One region of the Paenibacillus ottowii genome, then DNA from elsewhere that is predicted to be linked to it. Evidence: a T-box and tRNA genes for the amino acid it is inferred to sense, from the RefSeq annotation. Region 1 holds a T-box; the other regions hold tRNA genes.
The links. A T-box is a leader RNA that pairs with one kind of tRNA and senses whether it is charged. The one in region 1 lies ahead of leuS (leucine--tRNA ligase), so its partner is inferred to be a tRNA-Leu.

Region 1 (3,139 bases):
TACCATCCTCGGAAACAAACAGGCGCCATACACGGGACAGAAAACGATGCGCTCCCTCAACCCCATTTTCATTCCATGGCTTGGTTGCTTCCAGCGGTCCCATAAACATCTCATAAATACGCAGCGTATCGGCGCCAAACGTATTTACAATATCGTCAGGATTGATGACATTACCGCGTGATTTACTCATTTTTTCATTGTTGTTGCCCAAGATCATTCCCTGGTTGACTAGCTTATAAAAAGGCTCTTTCGTTTCCACTACGCCGATATCATACAGCACCTTGTGCCAGAAACGGGCATACAGCAAGTGAAGAACCGCATGTTCTGCTCCGCCAATATACAAATCAACAGGCATCCATTCGCGCTGTTTCTCTTTGGATACAAGCTCTTTATCATTTTTCGGATCAATAAAGCGCAGGTAGTACCAGCAGCTTCCTGCCCATTGCGGCATCGTATTTGTCTCGCGACGTGCTTTCATACCTGTCTCAGGATCAACGGTTTCTACCCAATCTGTCGCATTCGCCAGCGGGGATTCACCCGTACCAGAAGGCTTGATATTCTCCATCTCTGGCAGTACAAGCGGCAGTTGATCCTCAGGCACTGTTTTGATCGTTCCATCTTCCAGATGAATTACTGGAATCGGCTCGCCCCAATAGCGTTGGCGGCTGAACAGCCAGTCACGCAGACGGTAGGTTACTTTTCCTTGTCCCTTACCCTCAGCTTCGAGCCATTCGATCATTTTCGGAATAGCTTCCTCATTAGTAAGCCCATTCAGCAGACCTGAATTGACATGCGGGCCATCCTCAGTGTATGGCTCTTTGTCCACATCTCCACCTTGAACGACCTCAGTGATTTTCAATCCGAACTTTTTGGCAAATTCCCAGTCACGTGTATCATGCCCCGGTACAGCCATGATTGCACCTGTTCCGTAGCCTGCCAGTACATAGTCCGCAATCCAGATTGGCAGCTTTTCACCATTCACCGGATTCACTGCGTAAGCTCCTGTAAATACGCCTGTTTTATCTTTGGCCAGATCCGTACGCTCCAGATCGCTTTTACGAGCAGCTTGTTCACGATACTGTTGCACAGCGTCCTTTTGCTCAGGTGTAGTAATCATATCGACCAATTCCTGCTCTGGAGCCAGCACACAGTAGCTTGCGCCGAACAATGTATCTGGACGAGTTGTAAATACAGTGAGTTGCTCGTCATAGCCTTCAATTGGGAAATGAACCTCTGCCCCGGTAGACTTACCAATCCAGTTCCGCTGCATATCTTTAATACTCTCGGACCAGTCCAGTTCCTCCAGATCGTCAAGCAGACGATCCGCGTATTCCGTAATTTTCAGCATCCATTGACGCATTGGTTTGCGGATAACCGGATGACCGCCACGCTCACTCTTACCGTCAATTACTTCTTCATTCGCCAGTACTGTTCCCAGTGCTGGACACCAGTTTACAGGCACTTCAGCTACATAAGCGAGACCGCGCTTGTACAGCTGGATGAAAATCCACTGTGTCCACTTGTAATAATCAGGATCAGTGGTGCTAATTTCACGGTCCCAGTCATATGAAAAGCCGAGTGATTTGATTTGACGCCGGAAGTTGTTTACGTTCTTCACCGTAATTTCGCGCGGGTGCTCACCTGTATCCAGCGCATGCTGCTCGGCAGGCAGACCGAAGGCGTCCCAACCCATCGGATGCAGCACGTTGTAGCCGCGCATTCTTTTATAACGTGAAACAATATCTGTAGCTGTGTATCCCTCCGGGTGGCCTACATGCAGACCAGCTCCAGACGGGTACGGAAACATATCCAAAGCATAAAACTTCGGTTTGCCCGGCTCTTCCCCAGTGCGGAACGTCTTGTTCTCATCCCAATATTTCTGCCATTTTGGTTCAATACTTTGCGGTTGATAGCCGTGCTTCGGCTGTGTGTCTGTCATTGTCTTTTTCCTCCTCAAACGGTATGCAACAAAAAAACCTCTGCATCCCGTAGCGTGTCAGCGCTAGGGACGAGAGGTTATATTCCCGTGGTACCACCCTAGTTAGCAGAAAGCGTTCTTCGCGTTCTACTCCCTTTGCACCTGATAACGGAGGTGATCCGATGCGTGTTAATAACAGGATGCCGACACCTATATAGTGCTTTCCTGCGTTGGGCGCATATCTCCGAGGCGAGTTCGCTTTGCACTGTCAACCGGCTTGCACCACCCGCCGGCTCTCTACATGTCCAGACAAAACTACTATTCCTCATCAGCGATTGTTTAACCGTTAATAATGGCACTATTATATTGAAAACCACGAAAAAAGTCAAATAAGGCACTGTAAAGTGAATATATAAATGCAAAAAGACGCCCTTCATATTCATCATGAAAAAGCGTCTTTCTTTTTATATTAGACTCATTGAATCCTAGCTATTTTACAGCGACATAAAACAGTCTCGCCGCGTCATCTTCTGCTTCTACCCATTCAAAATCCGCATATACCTTTACATCGCGAAAACCCGCTTTGGACAATTCTTCCTTCATCCAGTCTGGATCGTAAGCCCGCTGTACATGAATTTCCTCAAAACGCTGATACAGATCGCGACCTTCTTGTTCTGCTTTCGCAAAAATACTGAGATGATGTTCAATTTCACAACGGGGAGTGTCCAACGCACATGTCCAAATATACGAGATGGAGCGTTCATCCAATACGAATGGTTGTTCTTCATCATAACGCAAAAATGTCTGGGGATGGTGCACATCAAACAGAAAGGTTCCACCTGGCTTCAGACCAGCATACGTTCTGCGAAAAGTAGAAATGATATCTTCTTCCTCAAGTAAATAATTCAGGCAATCGCAAAAAGAAATGACAGAATCCACGGGCTCCGGTAAAATCCACTCCCGCATATCCTGTTGTATCCAGCGAACGCTTCCCTCACGAAACAAGCGCTGTCCCTGAGGAGAGTTTTCCATTTTGCGACGGGCTACTGCCAGCATGTCAGAGGATAAATCGATGCCAGCTACCTCGAAGCCTGAGTTAACCAATGGAATCGTAATTGAGCCCGTTCCGCAGCCCAGCTCGGCGATTGTATGTGGCATACCGTATTGGTCCCAAGCCTGCCGTGCAAAGCGCAACCAGTCGGGATACGGCATGTCCTGCAT
Region 2 (3,139 bases), 2.4 Mb from region 1:
GCTCCAGGTCCAAGCCATTCAGGTCTGCCCTGCTTTGGTTCCATCGGCAGATGAACGATAACATCATGACCACGCTTATGCGCTTCCATAGCGTCCTGCTTGGTTGTAGGCAAAAAAGGCATTACAGCAACGGTGATTTTAACGGGTAAATTTAAAATCTCCTTTGTCCCTTTCATATTGTTTCCTAGGTCGTCAATAATGACAGCAACCCTCTTTTGCGGCTCGTTTTGTTGGTCAATTGCTTCAGCAACAGCAGTTCTACAGACCATAAATAGCATACAAACTGAAATACAAAGTACTACAACTTTTTGGATTCTAGAGCACCCAGAGCGTATAAGCGCACAAGATGGCTCCTTCTGTCTGCGTGACGCCTTTAAGGCCTTTTTTATTAGATTTCTAATCTGTAACTTCCGTCGTGTACTCATTTGCGGGTCAGCCTCCTTCTCTGTCCCTTCATTGTGTGAGTAACCTCGTCTAAATATGTATAAGGCAGACTCAGGGGTGATCCCCGATCTGCCTTTGTCGTGGTTAATAACGGATATTCAAGCAGATTACCAATTCTTGTCGATAAATTCATCACGACCAGATTGTGCTCGATCTTCCTTATAATGCTTTACATTCTTCTTATGATAATCTTGATGATAATCCTCTGCCGGATAAAAAATCGTAGCCGGAAGAATTTCCGTTACAATCGGCTTATCAAAGCGTCCGCTTTGCGCCAACTGTTCCTTGGACTGTTGCGCCAGCTCCCGTTGCTGCTCCGTATGATAAAAAATAGCGGGTTTATACTGTGTGCCCCGGTCCTGGAATTGTCCTTCTCCATCAGTAGGGTCTGTTTGTGGCCAATACAATTCAAGCAGCTTCTCATAAGGAAACAGCTCAGGCTCAAATGTAATCTGCACCACTTCGTAATGACCTGTCGTTCCTGTTTTAACCTGTTCATAGGTCGGATCGGGAATCGTCCCTCCAGTGTAACCTGAGACAATACTATGAATGCCCGGTTGCTCCTCGAACGGAGTCACCATACACCAAAAGCACCCACCGGCAAAAGTTGCTTTCTCCATCTGTCATCCAACCTTTCAATAGCTTCATCATGAATTGCATTATTATTCATCATATCTTAAAAGATAATCTTATAAAAGAATTGTTTATATACTTGAATAAAGTTCAAGTTCTTATATTGGAATCCTTGCTGGTAAATTGGCAATTTCGCGAAATATAAGAAAAGGTTTATAGAAATGCTACAAGAGCAATTCTATAAACCTTTTTCTAATGGATGCGGTCGAGAGGACTCGAACCTCCACGGGGGGTTAGCCCACACGGACCTGAACCGTGCGCGTCTGCCAATTCCGCCACGACCGCATATATTTGGTGTCTACCTCGAAAAATTAATTTCTTAGCGACAAGATAGATCATACCATGATCATATAAAGATGTCAAACCTTTTATATCCTTGATAATAAAGGAATAATATATTAATATAAGAACATAAGTTCTTGAGAACATAGGTTCCTTCACTTCGATGACTATGAATTATCATCACATTTTCCTAAGGCGGTGAATGGTAATGATCTCTTCAGATACTACCCAGCATCAATGCTCTCTTGTAAAAAGTTATCTACTTCTTACCTTTATTCAAAAAGTATTTGAGCGGGACAGTCTCATTCTTGAAGAAAGCGGCGTGCTGAAAACCCCTGATCTTTATGTCGAAATGGTTAACGCAGGAATAGATCGTACCGGAATCCTGCTATCTGAAATTAAACATGAATTTAAGAAGTATCAGATTCGTGTTTTAGACATACAACAAAACCACTCCGGCGTTCACGCCACCTATATATATAAAAGCGCTAAAGAGCAGTTCAGTATGCCTATGCCCGCATTCCGTAAAGAAATGTATGAACGAATGCGAGCTTATCTTGGGCTCCCTACCTCCATGCCTCATACGGCTGCCCTTCCTTTACCAGAGAAATATCGCCCCGAACCAAATAACTCAACCCCTAAACCCCTACGCGTTGTTGGGCGAAGCTGGGTTACATCCTCTTCTGCCTATAAGCATAAATCCTCTCGCCCTACTGCTTTTGCTGCAAGCAAAAGAGCATAATCCCCGCACTACACGCAAAAAGAAGCTTCCGCAGGCACCAACAGTGCTCGGAAGCTTCTTTCACTAACCATCATGTTCAGGCCAGTCTATGTTCGTTATTACGAGTAAGAATATATCTGTTTGAATAATTCGCTTTAATGCAGCGCCTTCTGTACACGCGTGACACCTTGGCTTAAAGCATGTCCTCCACCAACTGCAGCAGCTACAGCAACGGCCTCCATAATGTCCTGATCACTGGCTCCTTTAGAGCGTGCCTCATTCACATGATAAAACGTGCACACCTCATTATTGGCAAATAAGCCAATACCCAGCGCAATCAGTTGCTTGGTTTTTTCATCTAGACTGCCGGCTTGAAAGCATTCTCCAGTAAAACGATGATAAGCATGAACTACCTCGGGCAACTTATCTTCCAAATGGCTGATTTGATCCTTGTATGCGTGTACTTTTTCGTCCATAACCGTCATTGACACAGCACGCCCTCTCTGTTGAGTTTTCCTTTATTACTGTGTCCGGTTTAGAGTTCCTATATGCCTAATGAACGCCCCGTTTTTTATCCAATCCCCATGTCGATCTCGTTTTAATCCAGATCTACCGGATTGTGACGCGGCTCGCTGAACGGCTGGTATGTATAGCTGCGATCCAACTTGACCACACGTCGATTCTGGCGTCGAATAAGCACCTGTTCATCATCCCAGGCCAATACAATGCCAACCACATCGTTGGACTCCAACCCATCGCGTACGACGCGTACCTTTTCACCGGAGAGTCGATAAGCATCCAATTCTTCGTCCATTATCATCCACGTTCCCTCCTTATCCACTTTTTCAACCAACGACCATAATTTGTAGCATACAAAAAGTTTAAAAAGAGACCTAAACAAATCATTTAGGTCTCTTTCCTCTTACTACTTATATGGATTGCCAACAGAGCAACAAATTATCCCGACTGATTTACACTGTGGTCATGTTCTTTTGTATCGTTCTTCTCGTACCAGAAGTCCAGCACTTGTGCAGACAACACTCGCTGTTCTACATACTC
Region 3 (3,139 bases), 2.5 Mb from region 1:
CGTTTTTGATAACTTAAAAGTAGCAATGGAAAATGCGGTTTACGATCTGGATAATCTGGACTCACGTATTAACATTACGCAACGAATCGATAGATTGGAAATGTCGGTAATGTCGCGTGAATTTGGTATACAGTTCAGTCTGAGAGAACAGACGGGTGTGACGGCAGAGCTTCGACTAAAGATGGATTTAAACAACCTGGCCGCAGAAATTTTGGAAATAGAAGATCAAACTCCGGGGTGTAGCTTGTTGTTGTATTTTCATATGAAGATTCGAGAGATTGATACACAATGCAGCCAAATTGAAAATATACTGACTGAGATTTGGAAGCCCGATCTTCGCCCAGTACAGATGTTAAGTCAGATTTACGGTGAGAAGACATCTACATACCAAAACAGGATCGAACTCCGATTTTCCAGGCAAATTAACGAAGATCAGATGGAGGATATTCCAGAGTTGTTGGAACATATGTTGCTGACGCTTACGGAATTAAACAAGGTCTAACTAAAGTCTAAACAGCTCTCTTTCTCTTCATGAAAGACAGCCTGTCATTGGGGGAATTAGAGGTAAAGGAGCTAGGAATATATGATAAATGAACATGAATTTGCTGAAATATATGCGATTATGGAGTCTTCTTTTCCCGCATCAGAATGCAGGACGTTTGAGGGTCAAAAGGCTTTATTGAAGCATCCTAGCTATCGCATCATCACTGAAAAGAATGAGCAGGGCAACATAGTGGCCTTTTTGGCGGGCTGGGAATTCGAGCATTTTCGGTTTGTAGAGCACATTGCAGTAGATTCACGTATACGAGGTGGCGGATTAGGCAAAAAGCTCATAAGTAGATTTATCTCACGGTCTGATCAGCCAGTAGTGCTGGAGGTTGAGCCGCCAGTGGATGAATGGTCACAGAGAAGAATCGGTTTTTACGAACGTCTGGGGTTCCATTTGAACCATTTTGAATATGTACAGCCCCCTTTAAGAGAAGGACAGGCTGATCTGCCACTCCAGATTATGAGCCATCCAGATGCGTTGACTGAATCGGCGTTTACTCCGTTTAAAGAGATTTTATATGCCGAGGTATATGGGCTTAAGTAAGAGAATGTTTTGTCCATCCCATCACAAATTCCTTCTCATCCGTTTCGGTATCCACAGCTTCTGCTTGAATGGTAAATCCGTTTTTAGTATAAAAGTTAAATGCTTTCGTGTTGGACTGGTACACCTTTAATTGAATTTCCTCATGCTGTTGCTTAACCCAATCTAATAGTAATTTGCCATATCCTTTTCTTTGAGAATCAACACGTATAAACAGAGCAGCCAAGTATCCATCCAACATGGAAACAAAGCCGCCAATCGTATGATCATCTTGTATGATAACGTAGTTTTGAGCGAGGGGAAGGTACTTGTTCTCCATCTCGGCAGCTTGAGATTTCCAATACTGCGGAGCAATAAAATGGTGGGCTTCTATAGAAGCATCCAGCCAGATGGCTACCAGTTCCTTTAATTCTTCTACTTTCGCAGGTCTAATCGACATTGTAACGCCTCTTTTCACATTATGTAATCTTAATAAAGCTATGATGTTGAAATAAAAAAGGCCGTCCGTAGACGGCCTTTCTACCCGTGGCGCTTAATTAAAGCCTTGATCCGTATCCCGCGCCTCCGTCAACTCTGTAAATTAGAGAATAACGGACCGGGTAAGGGATACGCTCAACATATGATTATTGATGTTGACGCACCTCCTTTCCTGATACATTCATCCTACCATATCTGGTTGGTAATATCCAGTGATTGTCTTATATTTACTAGCATTATTCATAAAAAAAATAATATAAAATGCCTTGCTTTTAAGCTCTATTCAAGATATAATCTTAATTACGGTAATTAAAGACATTGCCATCATTACATAGTATGCGGTCGTGGCGGAATTGGCAGACGCGCACGGTTCAGGTCCGTGTGGGCTAACCCCCCGTGGAGGTTCGAGTCCTCTCGACCGCATTATACCTAACATTTACAGGTTCTTGGATTGGCCGAATGCCACCAAGAGCCTGTTTTTATATGCTTAAAATACTACGTGTTAAATAGCCATTTTATTTATACTGGAATATATACTTAATATAGTCCTTCGCACTCTGGTTAATGTCTTCATCACTTGCTTGAAACGAGGCTCCAAAGACAGCGAAATAGGGTAATGTCGTGGCGCCAACATGTACTGCGCTTGCTTTAAAAGGTGCTATAACTTCATCTACCGTAAATGTAACGGAACCAGTAGATAAGTAGTTTTCTTTTTTATCACCAATCGACATGGCGATCCCTAGCTTCTTTCCTTCTAACTTATCACCTTTTGAACCATAAGCCCATCCATGCGTAAAAACATCATCAAACCACTTTTTTAATAAAGGAGGGTAACTATACCAATATAAAGGGAATTGAAATATGATATTGTTATGTGCTTCAAGTAACTTTTGTTCTTTCAAAACATCAATGTTCCAGTTTGGATACTCTTTATAAATTTCATGAATTGTAATTTCATTGGTATATTGAAGTAATTCTTGTTTCCATCTTTGATTTACTCTGGAATCTTCAATATTCGGATGTGCTAAAATCACGAGAGTCTTCATCATAAATCACCTTTCTTACATAGCATCTTTTGCATTTTGGGGATACGTCTTATTATTCTGTACGCTATAAAAAAAGTAAATACACACAATAAAGTAATATAGTTACTTGAAAGTGTGCATGGTACATAGAATAAAGATATGGGATTATAGAATTAATTAGATCAACTTAGTTATTTTAGCGTTGAAGAGGTGGTCGTATGAAACAATATAATTTAGGCATAGAAGCAACACTTGAGATCATCGGGGGTAAGTGGAAATCTTTAATCATATGCTTACTAATGTCTGGTAGAAAGAGGACAAGTGAATTACAGCGTAGTATTCCAGGCGTTTCTCAAAAGGTTCTTATACAGCAGCTCCGTGAACTTGAGAAGGATGGCATCGTTGGCAGACATGTGTATAATCAAATGCCTCCAAAAGTGGAATATTATATAACGGAATATGGTATAACAGCAAATGAAATAATTGATTTAATGTGTACCTGGGGAAGAACGAATATCAAAAAAAGACAACAGCAAGGAGAAGATGT

Region 2: it has a tRNA-Leu gene. The T-box ahead of leuS (leucine--tRNA ligase) is inferred to sense a tRNA for this amino acid. The anticodon was not compared.
Region 3: it has a tRNA-Leu gene. The T-box ahead of leuS (leucine--tRNA ligase) is inferred to sense a tRNA for this amino acid. The anticodon was not compared.

Annotation. Positions count from the first base shown of each region.
Region 1 is NZ_CP191577.1:1,476,519-1,479,657, forward strand. Features, by position in the region: gene leuS (leucine--tRNA ligase) at 1-1,939, opposite strand, end outside; T-box leader at 2,002-2,259, opposite strand; gene ACQQ6X_RS06915 (class I SAM-dependent DNA methyltransferase) at 2,408-3,139, opposite strand, start outside.
Region 2 is NZ_CP191577.1:3,864,292-3,867,430, forward strand. Features, by position in the region: gene ACQQ6X_RS17920 (divergent polysaccharide deacetylase family protein) at 1-425, opposite strand, end outside; gene msrA (peptide-methionine (S)-S-oxide reductase MsrA) at 552-1,064, opposite strand; tRNA gene ACQQ6X_RS17930 (tRNA-Leu) at 1,278-1,362, opposite strand; gene ACQQ6X_RS17935 (hypothetical protein) at 1,568-2,101, shown strand; gene ACQQ6X_RS17940 (carboxymuconolactone decarboxylase family protein) at 2,236-2,565, opposite strand; gene ACQQ6X_RS17945 (hypothetical protein) at 2,679-2,900, opposite strand; gene ACQQ6X_RS17950 (hypothetical protein) at 3,038-3,139, opposite strand, start outside.
Region 3 is NZ_CP191577.1:3,947,436-3,950,574, reverse strand. Features, by position in the region: gene ACQQ6X_RS18360 (hypothetical protein) at 1-502, shown strand, start outside; gene ACQQ6X_RS18355 (GNAT family N-acetyltransferase) at 584-1,093, shown strand; gene ACQQ6X_RS18350 (N-acetyltransferase) at 1,086-1,529, opposite strand; tRNA gene ACQQ6X_RS18345 (tRNA-Leu) at 1,906-1,990, shown strand; gene ACQQ6X_RS18340 (NAD(P)H-dependent oxidoreductase) at 2,083-2,613, opposite strand; gene ACQQ6X_RS18335 (winged helix-turn-helix transcriptional regulator) at 2,811-3,139, shown strand, end outside.